Regions from separate parts of the Terrisporobacter hibernicus genome, predicted to be linked through region 3. Evidence: riboswitches for the same ligand, from Rfam matches in the RefSeq annotation. Region 3 holds a riboswitch; each other region holds the start of a gene.
The links. Region 3 has a riboswitch for cobalamin ahead of JW646_RS11925 (ABC transporter substrate-binding protein). Riboswitches for the same ligand answer to the same signal wherever they lie in the genome.
Positions count from the first base shown of each region.

Region 1: another riboswitch for cobalamin. It lies ahead of pcrA (DNA helicase PcrA); the one in region 3 lies ahead of JW646_RS11925 (ABC transporter substrate-binding protein).
Region 2: another riboswitch for cobalamin. It lies ahead of JW646_RS05995 (energy-coupling factor ABC transporter permease); the one in region 3 lies ahead of JW646_RS11925 (ABC transporter substrate-binding protein).

Region 1 covers NZ_CP081135.1:1,664,605-1,670,359, forward strand. The annotation lists gene JW646_RS08010 (M18 family aminopeptidase) at 1-513, opposite strand, end outside; gene pcrA (DNA helicase PcrA) at 525-2,765, opposite strand; cobalamin riboswitch at 3,081-3,255, opposite strand; gene JW646_RS08020 (VWA domain-containing protein) at 3,347-5,134, opposite strand; gene JW646_RS08025 (AAA family ATPase) at 5,153-5,755, opposite strand, start outside.
Region 2 covers NZ_CP081135.1:1,243,904-1,249,658, reverse strand. The annotation lists gene JW646_RS06015 (sensor histidine kinase) at 1-306, opposite strand, end outside; gene JW646_RS06010 (response regulator transcription factor) at 309-980, opposite strand; gene JW646_RS06005 (DUF4956 domain-containing protein) at 1,119-1,805, opposite strand; gene JW646_RS06000 (polyphosphate polymerase domain-containing protein) at 1,799-2,548, opposite strand; cobalamin riboswitch at 2,701-2,878, shown strand; gene JW646_RS05995 (energy-coupling factor ABC transporter permease) at 3,084-3,800, shown strand; gene JW646_RS05990 (energy-coupling factor ABC transporter substrate-binding protein) at 3,800-4,129, shown strand; gene cbiQ (cobalt ECF transporter T component CbiQ) at 4,116-4,805, shown strand; gene JW646_RS05980 (energy-coupling factor ABC transporter ATP-binding protein) at 4,808-5,638, shown strand.
Region 3 covers NZ_CP081135.1:2,424,971-2,430,725, forward strand. The annotation lists gene JW646_RS11905 (NAD(+)/NADH kinase) at 1-36, opposite strand, end outside; gene JW646_RS11910 (YbaK/EbsC family protein) at 266-763, shown strand; gene JW646_RS11915 (RluA family pseudouridine synthase) at 879-1,784, shown strand; gene JW646_RS11920 (nucleoid-associated protein) at 1,807-2,820, shown strand; cobalamin riboswitch at 2,889-3,081, shown strand; gene JW646_RS11925 (ABC transporter substrate-binding protein) at 3,200-4,108, shown strand; gene JW646_RS11930 (FecCD family ABC transporter permease) at 4,092-5,114, shown strand; gene JW646_RS11935 (ABC transporter ATP-binding protein) at 5,121-5,755, shown strand, end outside.

The DNA of each region.
Region 1 (5,755 bases), 760 kb from region 3:
CTTATTAAACTTATATCCATCATTTATACTTCTGTTCATATGAATAGCTATATTTGGTATTATACAAACTGGGCGATTTATATTTATTATCTCTTGTCTTGGACATAATACATTTTCTGATTTTAATACTACTCTGCCTGCAACAGCCAATGGTCTATCAAACCAAGTACTTAGTATAGCACCGCCATAACCTTCAGTATTTAATTTCAAATATGAATTTTCCACAGTCATCTCTGCATTAGGTTTAATTCTAAAGGTTGGTGAGTCACTATGAGACCCTATTATTCTAAATCCATCTTGAATATTGTCAGAGTTTATTACAAAGGCTGTTAATGAAGATGAATTTTTAGTTATAAAATACTTTCCTCCAACTTTAAGTTTCCATTTCTCATTCATTTTCAGTTCATTAAATCCATTTTTTAATAATAAATCTTTGCTAGTCTCAACTGCATTAAATGCAGTTGGACTATCATAAATATAATCTATTAAATTCTCAGCAAATTGTTTTTTCATAACTCCTCCTATTAAACTAAATCTAAAGTCGTGTATTCTTTATTTATAGTTTTTATACCTTGGTTATCAAAAGCTATAGTCACATCTGGACCTTTTAAAGCTACTACTGTTCCCAAGCCAAACTTTGGATGATGCACTTTAGCTCCAAGTTTTAAGTCATCTATATTACTTTCATTTGATGTATTTTTTATAGTAGCATTTGCTTTTTTAGCAACTTCAACCTTATTCATATTATTCATTTTATATTTTTGAGTATATTTATCAAGAATATTATAATTTGCCTTAGAAAAAGATAATTCTTTTTGGTCTTTATTTAATCTTTCTATACAATCACCTGGTAATTCCTCTATAAATCTAGATGCAATTGAAGGATTAGTTCTTCCATATAAAGTTCTCTTTCTTGTTAAAGTTAAAAATAATTCTTCCTTTGCCCTAGTTATTCCAACATAGCAAAGTCTTCTTTCTTCTTCTATATCACTATCTCTCATTGATTGTATCGCTCTAGCAATTGGGAATATTTTTTCCTCCATTCCCGCTAAAAATACTACTGGGAACTCAAGACCTTTTGAAGAATGTATTGTCATTAAAGAGACTCTATCTTCAGATTCTTCCTCGCTATCTGGTTCAGCACTAAGAGCTATTCCTGTTAAAAATGTTTCTAAACTCTTATCATCGCTTGAACTTTCAAATTCTAAAGCTACTGATATAAGTTCTTCTAAGTTTTCTAATCGATCTTCTCCTTCGTTATTTTTTTCTTTTAGTAATTCATCTTTGTATCCTGTTACATCCAATACTTTTTCAATAACTTGACTGACAGTATATACATCTGTAAAACTTCTTAATGTAGACATTAAATCTACAAATTCACTTATACTAGCCCTAGCTTTTCTTGATATATCAGAATTATCTTCTATGTCAATTAATACGGAATAAATACTCTCTTCTTTTAAGCTGGCTCTGTCTTCTATTTTTTCTATAGTTCTAAGGCCTATTCCCCTTCTAGGAACGTTTATTATTCTTTTTAAAGATATATCATCTTGAGGGTTTTGTATTACTCTAAGATAAGCTATAATATCTTTTATTTCTTTTCTTTCATAAAATTTAATACCACCATAAATATTATATGGTATTCCTGCCCTATTTAATGCATCTTCCACAGAACGAGCTTGTGCATTGGCTCTATATAAAACTGCAAAGTCTTTATAATACCTATCTTCATATCTTTTCATATATGATATAGTATTTACTATAAAATCACCTTCATCAATTTCATTTTCTGACAATTGGATTTTTATTAGCTGTCCTTCTTTTTTATCGCTCCAAAGTCTTTTTCTTTTTCTTTCTGTATTATTTGCAATAACATGGTTAGCTGCATCTAGTATTACTTGTGTTGATCTATAGTTTTGCTCAAGTTTTACTATTTTAACATTGTCATAATCCCTTTCAAATTCTAGGATATTTCTTATGTCAGCTCCTCTCCAACCATAAATACTTTGATCATCATCTCCAACAACACAAATATTTTGGTGTTGTTTAGCTAATAATTTTATTAATTCATATTGTGCTTTACTTGTGTCTTGGTACTCATCTACCATTATGTATCTAAATTTATTCCTATAAAAATCTAACACATCTGGACATTCTTTAAACAGTTCCACTGTTTTCATTATTAAGTCATCAAAATCTAAGGCACTATTTCTTTTTAAACGATCTTGATACAGTGCATAAATTTCTCCTACTTTTGTTTTAGATATGTCACCTTCATTTAATTTTAAGAATCTTTTAGGAGAATACAATTTATCCTTTGCATTAGATATGCAACTTAATACATATTTAGGATCAAATGCTTTATCGCTAATATCTAATTCTCTCATACAGTCCTTAATTAAAGTAACTTGGTCTGGACTATCATAAATTACGAAACTTCTATTATAGCCTATTTTATTTATACTTTTTCTAAGAATACGAACACAACAAGAATGGAATGTTGTAATCCACATTTCCTTAGTGTCTGTTCCTTCTAAAGTTTCTTCTACTCTTTCTCGCATCTCATTTGCAGCTTTGTTTGTAAATGTTATAGCTAAAATATTTTCAGCTTTAACATCTTTATCTTCCATAAGATAACCAATTCTAGTAGTTAAAACTCTCGTCTTTCCTGATCCAGCTCCAGCAAGTATTAAAACAGGTCCCTCTGTATTTTCTACCGCTTCTCTCTGAGCTGGATTTAATTTTTCTATTATATCTGAAATCATATATATCCTCCTATAATGCTCATATAAATATATTTTAATCTAATTCTATTTTTTCTTCAAACTCCATAATACTATAATAATTCCCATGAATAAAATATAAAATACTTAACCTGTAAATTATCATAAAAAAAGACCTTAGGATTTTGGAGAATCCTAAGGTATAGGTTAAGGGTTATTCTATTTTCAAACTATTTTGAAATAAAATAGGTTGAGGGCTTATTCAAGTTCATAAGAACTAAAAAGTGCCTAACTTCAAGTTAGGCACAATATCTTCAAATAAAAATTTTTATTAAGATATTTCTCCTACCCCGAAGAAATCACTTTATATTGTAGGCAGGTCTCCTGGCTTTGCTTCATTCTACTCCTTTCCCTTCCCATGTTTCCACAGTGGTTAAAAGTTTCGTCCACATTACAGTAGCGGGGGCTGCAAAGGTATCTCACCTTTTTCCCTATTAATCTTAGTTTAAGAACCTAAAATACTTTAATTAATTTAATTTTTTAACTAAGATAAGTATAGCACATACAAAAGAATATTTGTTAATTTTTAACAATTATTTTATTTCATATTTTGCTAAAATATCTTAATTTTTTATTATTTTTTTCAAATACATCGCAACTATATCAGAAAATCTTTCTATATCCTTAGTGTAAATAAAATCCTGACCATAAATTATTTTTTCTGCTTCTAAATCTTTTTCTTTCCCAGTGAAAACCCCTAATACAAGTATTCCCTGTTTTCTCGCCTTTCGAACTTCTAAAGCCGTATCTTTTACTGCTATCATTCCTTTATAAGAAGCCTCTCCTCTTAAACTTCTTGATCTATCTTTTCCTATTTTCACATCATTTGGTTTACCATCACTAAGTATTATAAGTATTTTATTTTCTTCTTCTCTTTCTAATAAAGAATCACTTGCTGCCTTTATTGCTAGTCCATCTCTATTATTTCCTGCTGCAAAATACTCAAATATATTTTCACAAGAATTAATATTATCATTATAATCTCTATATCTTTTTAATATAGTATAATCTAAAAAACTTAAATATCCCATAACTCTGTTGGGAATTCCAACTGATGTAAGAGCAGTAGCAATTATATATGCCTGTATTGCCACATTAAACTGGTTTCTACTTTGTGAACCACTGGCATCAAGTAATATATCTATAACATACTTTCCTTTTTCATTTCTTATATCCTTATAAAAAACTTTTGAATTGTTGCTTCTTCCTATTCTCCAAGCTCTATTGGCACAAATAGTTCCTCCGTCGGAATAAATTCTATCAATAGCACTTTCCTCTATTAATATTCTTGATATGCTTTCTTTTAATTTATTAATACTTCTTTTATGTAGTTTAATATTATTTCTATATTTGTATAAATTGTTTTCTTTTTGTCTCGTAACATATTTTAACTGAAAAACATTGTTACATTCACTACGTAATACTCCATCCGTAAAATGAACCCTACACCCTTCATGAACATCTCTACAATGTTTAGTTTCAATTTTCCTTATTTCACTTTCACTTAGAAATGCTTTACCATAGTAATATTCTACTTTATCATATATTTTTTGAGCCATAACTTCATCCACATATATAACTCTATTTGAGGATTTTCCTAGATCTCCACTACCCATTTCACCTAAGTTTTCAACTAGCATGGTATTACTTATATTATTAATTTCACTTTCTATGGTTTCTATTTCCTCATCCATATATAACTCCTCATACATAAAATCTGAGAAAGTATCAAAGTCCACATTTACATTTTTTATATCTTGTTCATTTCCTTGTGAAATTTCTCTTTGAGAGTTTATTATAAACTCAAAATAAGTTAAATAAATTTCATCTAATCTTTTTAAGATATTCATCAAATCATCGTTACAATCAATAGATTTTATATCTTTCATTATTCTTCTTGTCAAACCATCCACTGCAGGGTGTCTGTTCATAGCTTGAAGTATAAATGTATATCTTAATGTCTGTAATATATCTTCTTTATTAATTTTACTATAATTCACAAGAATGTCTTTGTATGCTTTGCTTCTTATTTCCTCAACTCCTGGCCTTTCATTTATCACTTTATCTTCTACTACAGAATTAAGCACAAGTTCAATCAAAGTATATAAAATATCTTTATCGTAGGATTTTTTTATTCTACTGATTATATATTTTTTAATTATATCCCAATCTAAGTACTTTCTTCTTGCTCCAGCAATTATACCAAAATACAAAGAAACATCTTTGGATGAATAATCTTTTTCACTTGAGTCTATATCTTCCTCGTACATACCACAAACTGTCCATGCCAAATTATTTACTCTATTTTCAAATTCGTAGTTATTATATATCCAATTAGTATTTCCACTCATTTTATCACCTACTTCAGGTTATTTTAAATTAGGAAATATATCTTTACTTTCCCATTTCTCTGGTATTCTTGTCCTAATAATATCATCCACAATTTCTTTTTCATAAATATCAAAAGTTTTTCCTGTAAGACCCATATTAATAGCAAGGGTTGGTCTAAGTCCTCTTTTAATAGTTTTTAAAGCACCTATTAATCCTCTTAAATCAATTGCCTTTGTAGATATCTCTCCATTTTGAGATTTTAATTGTAAATCTAAAAAAATTCCTGCAAATTGATTTAATTTTTCTTCATCAGTACAAGGAAATTCTCTTTTCAAAATCATCATTAATTTATCTTCGTTTACTGCTGGAATATCTATTACTAAAAATCTAGAAACTAAGGCCTCGTTTAATTCTTTTGTACCTGCATATTCATAGTTCATAGTACCTATAAATCTAGTTGCTGGATGAAGGTTTATTCTTTCATATCCTGGCACATCTATTACTCTTCTGTAATCTAGTGCAGAATGAACAACAACTATTGCGTCATTTTTAGCCATATTTATTTCATCAAAAACACCAAATCCACCATGAATGGCACATTCATATACAGATCCTCTTCTAAGTTTCACTTCATTATCTAT
Region 2 (5,755 bases), 1.2 Mb from region 3:
GCCACTACCCTTATCATTTTTATAAATACTGTTTATACAGTTTTGTAATTTTGTAGCAGTCATGTCGTAATTGAGATGTACAAAGTAATTTATTATATTTCCACTAACATCAAGTTCTACAATAATATTTCCATTATTAGGTTTTTGTTTTGGCGAATTATTCATAAGTGAATCAATAGTCATATTTGTTTCCCTGTTAATGATATGGTTGGTCATAAAATAGAGAAATCCAAAAATACTTATAAATACTACAGTGAGTAAAGTCATATTTATTAAAATAAATCTTGATTTAAGTTTTTTAAACATTGTCACTCCTCCAGTTTATAGCCAGCTCTTCTTATGGTTGTTATTTTAACAGAAGAGTTAATAAAAGTTAGCTTTTTTCTAATAAAAGATATATAAACTTCAATATTATTGTATTCCACATCAGAATCAAATCCCCAAAGCTTAGTGATTAAATCATCTTTACTTACGATATTTTTAGGGCGTTGCATAAAATAGTTTAATATTTCAAATTCTTTTTGAGTGAGAGTCACTGACGAATCTTTACAACTTAAATCATAATTAGATATGTTTAAATTAATATCGCAATAACGTAATAAATTATCATTTATTACTTCACCTTTTCTTCGTGAAATTGCTCTAATTCTTGCTAATAATTCCTTTGGATCAAAAGGTTTTGGCAAGTAATCATCTGCACCTAAATCAAGACCAGTGACTTTGTCATCAACAGAGTCTTTGGCTGTCAATAAAAGTACAGGTGTTGAAATATTTTCTTTTCTAAGTTTTTTTAAAACTTCTAATCCATTTAGTTTAGGGAGCATTATATCTAAAATAATTACATCATAAATGCCTGTTAGTGCGTATTCTAATCCATTTTCTCCATCATAAACTGCATCAACACTATATTTATTATTAATTAATATTTGACTTAAGGCTTCAGAAAGCTGTTTTTCATCTTCTACTAATAAAAGTTTCAATATATTTTCCTCCAAAAAGCTTCAAATTAAGCAAGGTATTTATCCAAAATTTAACGGTACATAAACACCTCTAACATAAAGCGAATTTTATTATATTATACAACAAAGCCCCTTAAAAAATTTTAAGGGGGAAACAAATTAATTATCACCATAGCTTGTACTAGAAAGGGTAAGGGTAATATTTAAGTTACCATTTCTACATCTCAACTCATCTAAAAAGGACTTTTGATTTACATCAGGTTTAAGGTTAATTAAATAACTTAATTCAAATAAAGAGCCAAAGTCTCTTGTTCTAACGCGTTCTATATTATAAGAAGCAGTATAATTATCTAATATTTCTTCGAAAATACCTTCATAATTTAAATCTTCAGGTATAGTGATTTTTAATTGCATACTTTTATTTTTAGGTTCTGTAAACTTAGTTACATGCAATCCTATCATTACAGCAGATAATATTAATGTAAATAAAACAGCATAAGTAATATATCCCATGCCGCAAGTAAGTCCAATGGCTAAAGTAAAGAAGATATATGCAATATCTTTTGGATCCCCAGGGGCACTTCTGAAACGAATTATGGAAAATGCTCCTGCTAAAGAAAAGGCCCTAGCTACATTGTTGCCAACAAGTAAAATAATTATAGATATTATTACAGGTAGCATAATTAAAGTTGTACTAAAACCTGAGTTAAAATTTGATTTTTTATTTGTTTTCATATAGACCACGCTAATTAAAATTCCTAAAACTATAGACGTGGTTATTACTATAAGAGAATTGGTAAGAGTAAAAGATTCTCCACTTGTTGATGCTATTATTGTTTCTAACATATTTCAGCTCCTATTTCCTTATTTTCTTTATTATTTAAGCAATATTTCATAAATTCATTACCATATTTTGAAAAATGAGTTGGATAAATTTCCAATTCAGATAAAATTTTTGTAAACCATAAAGGTATGGCACCTAATATTTTTACTTCCATAAGATATTTTCCTTCTCCAACTACATCTTCACCAAAACTCCCTTCTTCCAAGTGAAGGTGATTTCTTCTAGTTAAAACCCTTGAATCAAAAGTAACTCTAAATTCAGGATTATCCTTGCAAAAAAAAGCATTTCTGTCATAAGAAATAAATACAGTAGGATAAACTTTTGTATTACTAAGATAGTACTTTATTTCACTAAGAACCTGATTATCCATATAATCTTCAACTAGGGGTGTTTTATTATTATAAAGAAATTCATAAGCCTCACCTAAGGAAAGAGAAAGTCTTCTTTTACTAACTATACCGTTGATTTTCTTCTTTAGCTCCAAGAATACTTTATCAGTAGTATTAATTGGAATCTTGTAACTTCTTACTCTAAGTTTTTCTTTATAATATGGTTTTGATATGGAATGTCTTATGACATCGCTGTTTTTTGTATCATAATAGATGTTATAGATACTATACGTATTGTTGTTTTGGCAAAATTTATCACGATTCATATAATCTGAAAGTTTCGGAAGTAATTCATTATATTGGTCTTCTGTTATTAAAAACTTTTTTTCATAGCGCTTAAATGATTTTATTGCCATATTTATCACCTCTTTAGCAATGTATTTTATAGTATGAGTATAATAATGTAACCTTAAAAGAATCTTAAAGATAAATTTTTAACATATTTTTATGAAAAGAATTTTTTTTTATAGATTATATACATAATTTGGTATAGAATTAAAGTGTAAGAATAATAAAAAATATTTTAGGTTCTTTAACGATTAATAGGGAAAGAGGTGAGACCCCTCTACAACCCCCGTTACTGTAATGTGGACGAAACTCAGCGTACCACTGTAGTGTTAAACTATGGGAAGGTGAGGAGTAGGATGAAACTAAGTCAGGATACCTGCCTAAAATATCAAAAGAAATTTCTTCGGGGTGAAGGAAGTATCTTATTAGAAAACATTTTATGTTGGAAATTAAAAGATACTAGCCTAGCCTTTTGGTTAGGTTTTTTTAATTATCAACAAATAAGGAAACAGAATATTTAATTACAACAAGAAAACTTACCTAAATGAATCAAAATAATAAGATATACACCCTAAAAATAATTAAAAGGGAGATGTATGTAGTATGAAAAAAAGTAATTTAAAATGGTCATTAATAGCAGCCTTTATGCTAATGATCACACCAGTAGTCTCAAACGCAATGCACATCATGGAAGGTTTTTTACCAGTAAAATGGGCCATAATTTGGTGGGTAATATTTATTCCATTCTTCGTAGTAGGACTTAAAAATATTGCTAATATAGTTAAAGAACAACCTAAAAAGAAATTATTATTAGCTCTTTGTGGAGCCTTTGTCTTTGTATTATCAGCATTAAAAATTCCATCAGTTACAGGTAGTTGTTCACATCCAACAGGTGTAGGACTTGCGGCAATATTATTTGGACCTAGTGCAACTGTAGTTTTAGGTACAATAGTATTATTATTTCAAGCATTGCTATTAGCCCATGGAGGAATTACGACTTTAGGAGCAAATGCTTTTTCAATGGCAATTGTAGGACCATTAGTTTCTTTTGGAATATGGAAACTATGTAAAGATAAAATGGATAAAAAAGTTGCAGTATTTTTAGCAGCAGCATTAGGAGATTTGTTGACATATACAGTAACATCATTCCAATTAGGTCTTGCTTTCCCAGATCCAGCAGGTGGATTTATGGCTTCAGCAGTAAAATTCTTAGGAGTATTCTTTGTTACTCAAGTACCTATAGCAATAGCAGAAGGATTACTTACAGTTATAATTTATAACTTTATAACTGAAAATGAGGAGAGAGAGGTGTTAGCATAATGCAAAGTTCAACAACAAAAAAATCAAGTAATATGAAGTTGACAGTGATATTATTTATATTAGTTTTAGCTATAATTATTGTTCCACTAATAACTCAAAAGGGTGCAGAATTTGGAGGAGCAGATGGAGAGGCTGAAGGTGTAATAACTGAAATAAATCCAGAGTATGAGCCATGGTTTAGTAGTTTAATAGAACCAGCAAGTGGTGAAATTGAAAGTTTACTATTTGCATCCCAAGCAGCACTTGGAGCAGGAATAATAGGATATTATATAGGAACTACTAGAACTAAGAAAAAAATGAGAGAAGAAAGTTTAAATGATAATAGATGATTATGCTTATAAAAATAAGTTGTCTAAAGTAAATCCAAATATGAAATTTTCCATAGGTATGTTACTACTAATTTTATCTTTAATTAATCCTTACAATTATATATCTTTATTGGTTATAGGTATAATGAGTTTTGTTATAGTTGGAATTGCAAAAATTGAATTTAAAGATTACATTCATTTTATTAAAATTCCGTTTGTATTTTTAATTTTAAGTATAATTATGATACTTTTAAATTTTTCTAAAGATAAAGGATTATTATTATACAGTATAAATATAGGAAGTTTATACATAGGTGTTTCAAATGAATCAATAGTATCATCAACACGTTTGTTTTTTAGAGCATTATCATGTTTGACGTGTATTTATTTTATAATGCTAACAACGCCTTTTAATCAATTAATATTTGTATTTAAAAAACTACATTTACCAGATATAGTTTTAGAAATTTCAATGTTAATGTATAGATTTATATTTATATTTATGGAGGAAGTTGCAGACATAAGAAAGTCTCAAGAACTTAGATTTGGATATATAAATTTAAAAAATGCGTATAACTCCTTTGGATTGTTAGTAAATATGCTATTCAAAAGGATGATGATAAGATATGATGAGATGAGTATAGCTTTGGATATGAAGCTTTATGATGGCACATTTTATATTGTAGAGGAAGATTAATAATGTTTAAAATAAATAATTTAACATATCAATACGACAAAAAAAGAAAAGCCTTAGATAATATAACTATGGATTTTAATAATGGTGATATTATTGGCATAATAGGTTCAAATGGATCTGGAAAGTCCACATTATTTAACAATCTAATGGGAATTTTAAAAGCTACCCAAGGAGAAATATTATATAAAAATAGACAGCTTAAATATGATAAGAAAAGTTTATATAATTTAAGAAAAGAAGTAGGCATAGTTTTCCAAGACCCAGAGAAACAGATTTTTTATTCCATGGTATATGATGACTTGGCATTTGCTCTTAGAAATATTGGTACAGATGAAAAAACTATAAAAACTAGGATTAGCAAAGCTTTAGAATCTGTTAATGGCGAAGAGTTTATAGATAGACCAGTACATAGTTTAAGCTTTGGTCAGAAAAAAAGAGTAGCAATTGCATCAGTAATAGCTATGGAAAATAATATTGTTTTATTAGATGAGCCAACAGCTGGTTTAGATCCAGAAAGTACAAGAGCAATTGTAAATATAATTAAAACAATGTACGAAAAAGGAAAGAAAATAGTAATTACTAGCCATGATATGAATTTGATTTATGATATATGCGATTATGTATATGTACTAAATCAAGGGAAAATAATCAATGAAGGTAATGCGGAAGAAGTATTTATTGATGAAAAAAAAATAGAAGAAGCAGGCTTAGAACTTCCATGGCTTGTAAAACTTAATAAGAATATGAACTTGCCTTTGTTTAGAAAAGAGGAAGATTTATATAATTATTGGAGTGAAAATATGGAAGGTCATTTAAATAAAATAGCTAAATAAAAAATACGATACGAAAAATAGATTAAATCCATATTTTGCTACGAATATGGATTTTTTTTATTTTTCGTGATAGAATTTAACTCTCTAAAAACAAATAAACAAATATGTAGTTAGAAA
Region 3 (5,755 bases):
TACTTTATTAGAATTTATTGTTATAATTCTCCCCATTTTTTCACCTCATTTATTAGTTGTATTATATCAAATATATGTAAATTAAGGAAATATTCTTCATTATAAAAACATGTTATAATGTAAATATTTATACAAAAAGAGATAAAAACCTCTATTTATTTTAATAATTTAAAAAAATTGGAATTATATTCTTTAAATAATTTTATATGATATACTTATTTTGGGAATAATTATAGGAAAATGTTGTAAATGGAGGTGTAAGATTATGTCGGTAGAAAAGGTTAAAGAATTTTTTAAAGAGTACAATAAAGATAATGATATTATGGAACATGAGTTATCTTCAGCAACAGTTGAATTAGCAGCCCAGGCAGTGGGAGTTATTCCAGCTAGAATTGCAAAGACACTTTCCTTCAAAAACAAAGAAGGTGACAATGCCATATTAATTGTTACAGCTGGTGATGCTAAAATTGATAATAAGAAATTTAAAAGCGAATTTGGACATAAAGCTAAAATGTTGACACCAGAGGAAGTATTAGAATATATAGGTCATGGTATAGGAGGAGTATGTCCCTTTGCCATTAAAAATGATCAAGTAAAAGTATATTTAGATGTTTCCATGAAGAGATTTGATACAATTTTCCCAGCAGCAGGAAGTAGCAATTCATCTATAGAACTAACTTGTGATGAGCTAGAAAGATTTTCTCATTCACAAAAGTGGATAGATGTTTGCAAAGGATATGAAGAAATGGAAGAAGTTAAATAAATTTTATTAAATATTCAAAATCACACAAATTATGGTGTGATTTTTTTTCTTTTACTTATATAAATATATGAAATTATGGTAAGATAAATAATATTAAGTAAAAGTAGGTGAGCACATGTTTAGAAAAGAAGATCAAAAGTATAATATTATTTCATATATAAATGAAGATGAAAATTTAACGTTAAAAGAAGTATTATTAGATAAGCTAAATTTTTCAGTAAGATCTTTATCAAAAATGAAAAGATACAAAACTGTAAAAGTAAATAATAAATATATTAGACCAGGAGATAAAATAAATAAAGGTGATTTAATTGAAGTTAAAATTGAGGAAGAGATGGCAGATTTTAAGCCTCAAGATTTAAAGTTACCTATTTTATATGATGATTTTGATATAATAATGGTAAATAAACCACCATTTATGGTAGTTCATCCAACAAAGAGCCATTTTGAAAACACTATTGCCAATGGTGTTACACATTATGTTGTGAAAAAAAGTGAAAATGTAAAAATAAGATTTGTAAATAGACTTGATATGAACACATCAGGCTTAGTTATTGTGGCGAAAAATCCTTATGCTCAATTTGTATTATCATCAGATATGAAAGAAGATAAAGTAGAGAAAATGTACATAGCTGTAGTAAAAGGTGTAGTTAAAGAAGATTTTGGAACTATAAATGAGCCAATATACAGACCTACTGATGATAGTATAAAAAGAATAGTTCATGAAGAAGGACAACCATCAGTAACACATTTTGAAGTAGTAGAAAGATTAAAAGATGCTACAGTTTTAAAACTAAAACTAGAAACGGGAAGAACACATCAAATACGAGTTCATCTAAATCATATAGGTCATGGAATAATAGGTGACGAGTTATATGGGTATGTGGATGAAAAGTTAATTAATAGACAAGCTTTACATGCTTTCAGTTTAAAGTTTAAACAACCAAGAACTAGAGAGGATTTAGAGTTTAAGGCGCCACTTCCAAAAGATATGGAAGAATTAATAGAAAAATTAAAATAAAAATTTAGGGAGGTTATTAGATATGGTTATACATAAGTATATTATTCATGTTCTTGATAGAAATAGTGAAGGTCCAATACTAAACGATTTTGAAGGAAAAAACAATATAGAGGTAGATAAGTTTTTCCAAAAGATAATTAATAGAGCAATAAAAGACGACGATTTAAGAAAGGCAGTATTTAAAGATTATAATGATAATATAATAAAAAATTGTTGTGAGCAAATAATCTACGATGATGATACTTTCGTTCATAATTCAAAAGAAATAGCTTCATATTTATTTGATATAATGAAAAAATATGAAGATATAGATTCATGTGACTTGGCTATGTGTTTATATAGTGTTAAAGATGAAAAATATGTGGGAATAGTAAAATTAGATTATAAGAAGCTATACACTCATTCTATAGAATTATTAGATGAAAAATTCAACATACAAATAATAAGTAATGAAATAGGAATCCCAGATACAGGAAGACAAAAGCAGTGTGCATTAGTTGGAATTAATGGAATAAATGACGAATTCCATTTGAGATTATTAGATAAAGATTCAGAAAAAGAAGAAGATCCAGAAAAGAAATCAAGATTTATAACTGAGTTTTTAAATGCTGAAAAAGTTACAGATGACAAGTTTAATACAAAAACTTTCAAAACTACGGCAGATAACTGGATAACAAATGCTATGGGTAACAATATTAAAAAAGCAGAAGATGTTAGAAGTTTATTAAATTATACTCTAAAAGAAAAAGAAGAAGTAGACATAGAACAATTTGTGGAAAAATCAATAGATGATGATAACTTAAAGGAAAGTTTCAAAGAACTAATGGTAGATAGAGGAATTGAAACTAATTTTAATATAGACAAAAAATGGGTTGAGAAAAAACTTAAGAAAAGAAGTATAAAAACAGATAACGGATTTGATATAAAAGGAAATCTTGTGGATTTTGAAGACCCTATGAAATATAGTGTTAGACAAAATGAAGATGGCACAGTTGATATAATAATAAAAAATGTAAGTTTCTATGAAGAAAAATAATAAAAATACTAATATTAGTTTTAAATTTATAAAAACTAACTTTGAATATGCTACAATATATTAAGAAACAATTTTATATAGATTTAGGTTCTTATTAAAGATTAATAGGGAAAGAGGTGAAATTCCTCTACAGCCCCCGTTACTGTAATGTGGACGAAACTCAATATACCACTGTAAAAATGAGCGAAGCGAGTTTTTTATGGGAAGGAGAGGAGTAGGTTGATACTAAGTCAGGAGACCTGCCTAAATTAAAAAGTGAATTTCTTCGGGGTGAAGGAAGTATCTTAAAAGACATATAATGTCAAAATACAGATATAGAAGCCTAGCCTTATGGTTAGGTTTTTTTTATTCTAAACTTAAATGTATGGGGGGAAAACTTATGAAGAAAAAATTATTACCATTGTTATTATGCTTAATTATGCTTTTTACAGCAGCTTGTAGTAACAAAAAAGAGCAAACTATAACAGATAGAGAAGGAAATGAAGTCAATATACCAACAAATATTGAAAAAATAGTATCTACAGCACCATCTAATACAGAAATATTAGCAGGTTTAGGTGTGGGAGATAAAATTGTGTGTATGGATACATTTTCAGAAGGTATAGAAGGGGTAAATAAAGATGTAAAGAAAATGGATTTTACTTCACCAGATGCAGAGGCAATAATTGAATTGGAGCCGGATATAGTAATAGCTTCAGGGCACAATAAAGTAGGTTCATCTGAAGATCCATTTAAATCCCTTAGTGATGTAGGAATACCTGTAGTATACATACCTAGCAGTGATAGTATAGATGGAATTTATAAAGATATAGAGTTTATTGCTTCTATAGTTAATAAGAAAGATAAAGGCGAAGAAATAGTTTCTAATATGAAAAGTGAAATAGAAAAAGTAGCTAAAGTTGGAAAAACTATAAAAGATAAAAAGAAAATATATGTTGAAATAGGGCCAGCACCTACTTTATATAGTATTGGTAACTCAACATTTTTAAATGAAATGGTTGAACTTATAGGAGGAGAAAATATATTTAAAGATCAAAAATCATGGATATCACCTAGTGAAGAATCTGTAATAGATGCCAATCCAGATGTAATACTAACTACAGTTAACTATGTGAAAAATCCAGAAAAAGAAATAAAATCTCGTGACGGATGGGACAATATTAAGGCTGTAAAAAATAATGAAGTTTATTATATAGATGCAAATTCATCTTCTCGCCCAACTCAAAATATAATAAAAGCTTTAAAGGAAATGGCTAAAGCCGTATATCCAGATGATTATAACAAATAGAAAAAAGATAGTTATAAGTATAATTGTATTATTTGCAATTATTTGGTTAGGAACATCTATAGGAAGCTCGGATATAAGTATATTTGATACATTGTCCATAATAGGTAATAAAACCTTAAATTTACATTTACCAGAAAATGTTACACAAAAACATATTTCTATAATATGGAAGCTTAGGTTACCAAGAGTATTATTAGCATTTTTAGTTGGGGGATGTTTAGCAACTAGTGGAGCAGTAGTTCAATCCATACTAAAAAACGAATTGGCATCACCCTTTACCTTAGGGGTATCTTCGGGAGCTTCTTTGGGAGCAGGGCTTATAATAGTTACAGGAATATCAATACCATTAATAGGTGGATTTACGTTACCATTTATAGGGTTTATATTTGGATTAATTACCATGTTTTCAGTAATTGTTTTTTCAACAAAAATAGATAAGACTATGTCAAATAATACAGTGGTTCTTGTAGGTATGGTTCTATCTTTATTTGTAAATGCATTACTAACTACTTTAACAGCATTTTTTAGCAATGATCTGAAAAGTATAACCCTTTGGCAAATGGGTAGTTTTGCCATGAGAGGATGGACTTACGTAGGATTAATATTACCATTTTTCTTAGTTGGAATGTTAGGTGTATTTAGGTATACAAAAGAGATGGATATTCTTACATTTGGAGAAGAACAAGCCAAGGCTGTAGGTGTGGACACATACAAAGTGAAGAAAAAATTATTTGTTTACTGTGCAATATTAACAGGAGGATCTGTAGCTCTTAGCGGGACTATTGGATTTGTAGATTTAATAGCCCCTCATGTAGTAAGAAAGGCTTTTGGTTCAAATCATAAATATGTTATACCTATGTCTTTTTTATTTGGAGGAGGACTAATGGTAATATCAGACTTAATCTCTAGAACAGTGTTTGCACCAATAGAACTGCCAGTGGGAGCAGTTACAGCGTTAATAGGCGCACCATTTTTTGCCTATGTATATTTTAAAAAAGGAAGTTGATATTAAATGTTAGAAGTTAAAAATCTTTATTGTGGTTATGATGGAAAAGATATAATTAAGAATATTAGTTTTAATGTAAAAAATGGAGAAAACCTATGTATAGTTGGCCCTAATGGCTGTGGTAAAAGTACATTATTAAAATCTATAGTTAATATTATTGATTATAAAGGAAGTATAAAAATAGATAATAAAGAATCATTTATGCTTAGTAGAGTAGAATTAGCAAAAAAGGTTGGGCTTATGAGCCAAATATCTCAGTTATATTTCCCATACACTGTTTATGATACTGTATCTCTAGGAAGGTATGCTTATTCAAAGGGACCTTTTTCAAAGCTTTCTTATAAAGATAAACAAGTAATTGTAGATAGTATGAATAAAGTAGGTGTATATGACCTTAAAGATAAGATGATTACAGAATTATCAGGAGGCCAATTACAAAGAGTATTTTTAGCTAGAATATTTGCACAAGATCCAGATATAATTTTACTAGATGAGCCAACAAATCACCTTGATTTTAAAAATCAAATAGATCTTTTGGAAAATCTTAATGAATGGGTAAAAAATAACAATAAAATTGTAATAGGTGTACTGCATGATTTAAACCTAGTGCAATATTTTGCAGATAAGGTCCTTATGATTAA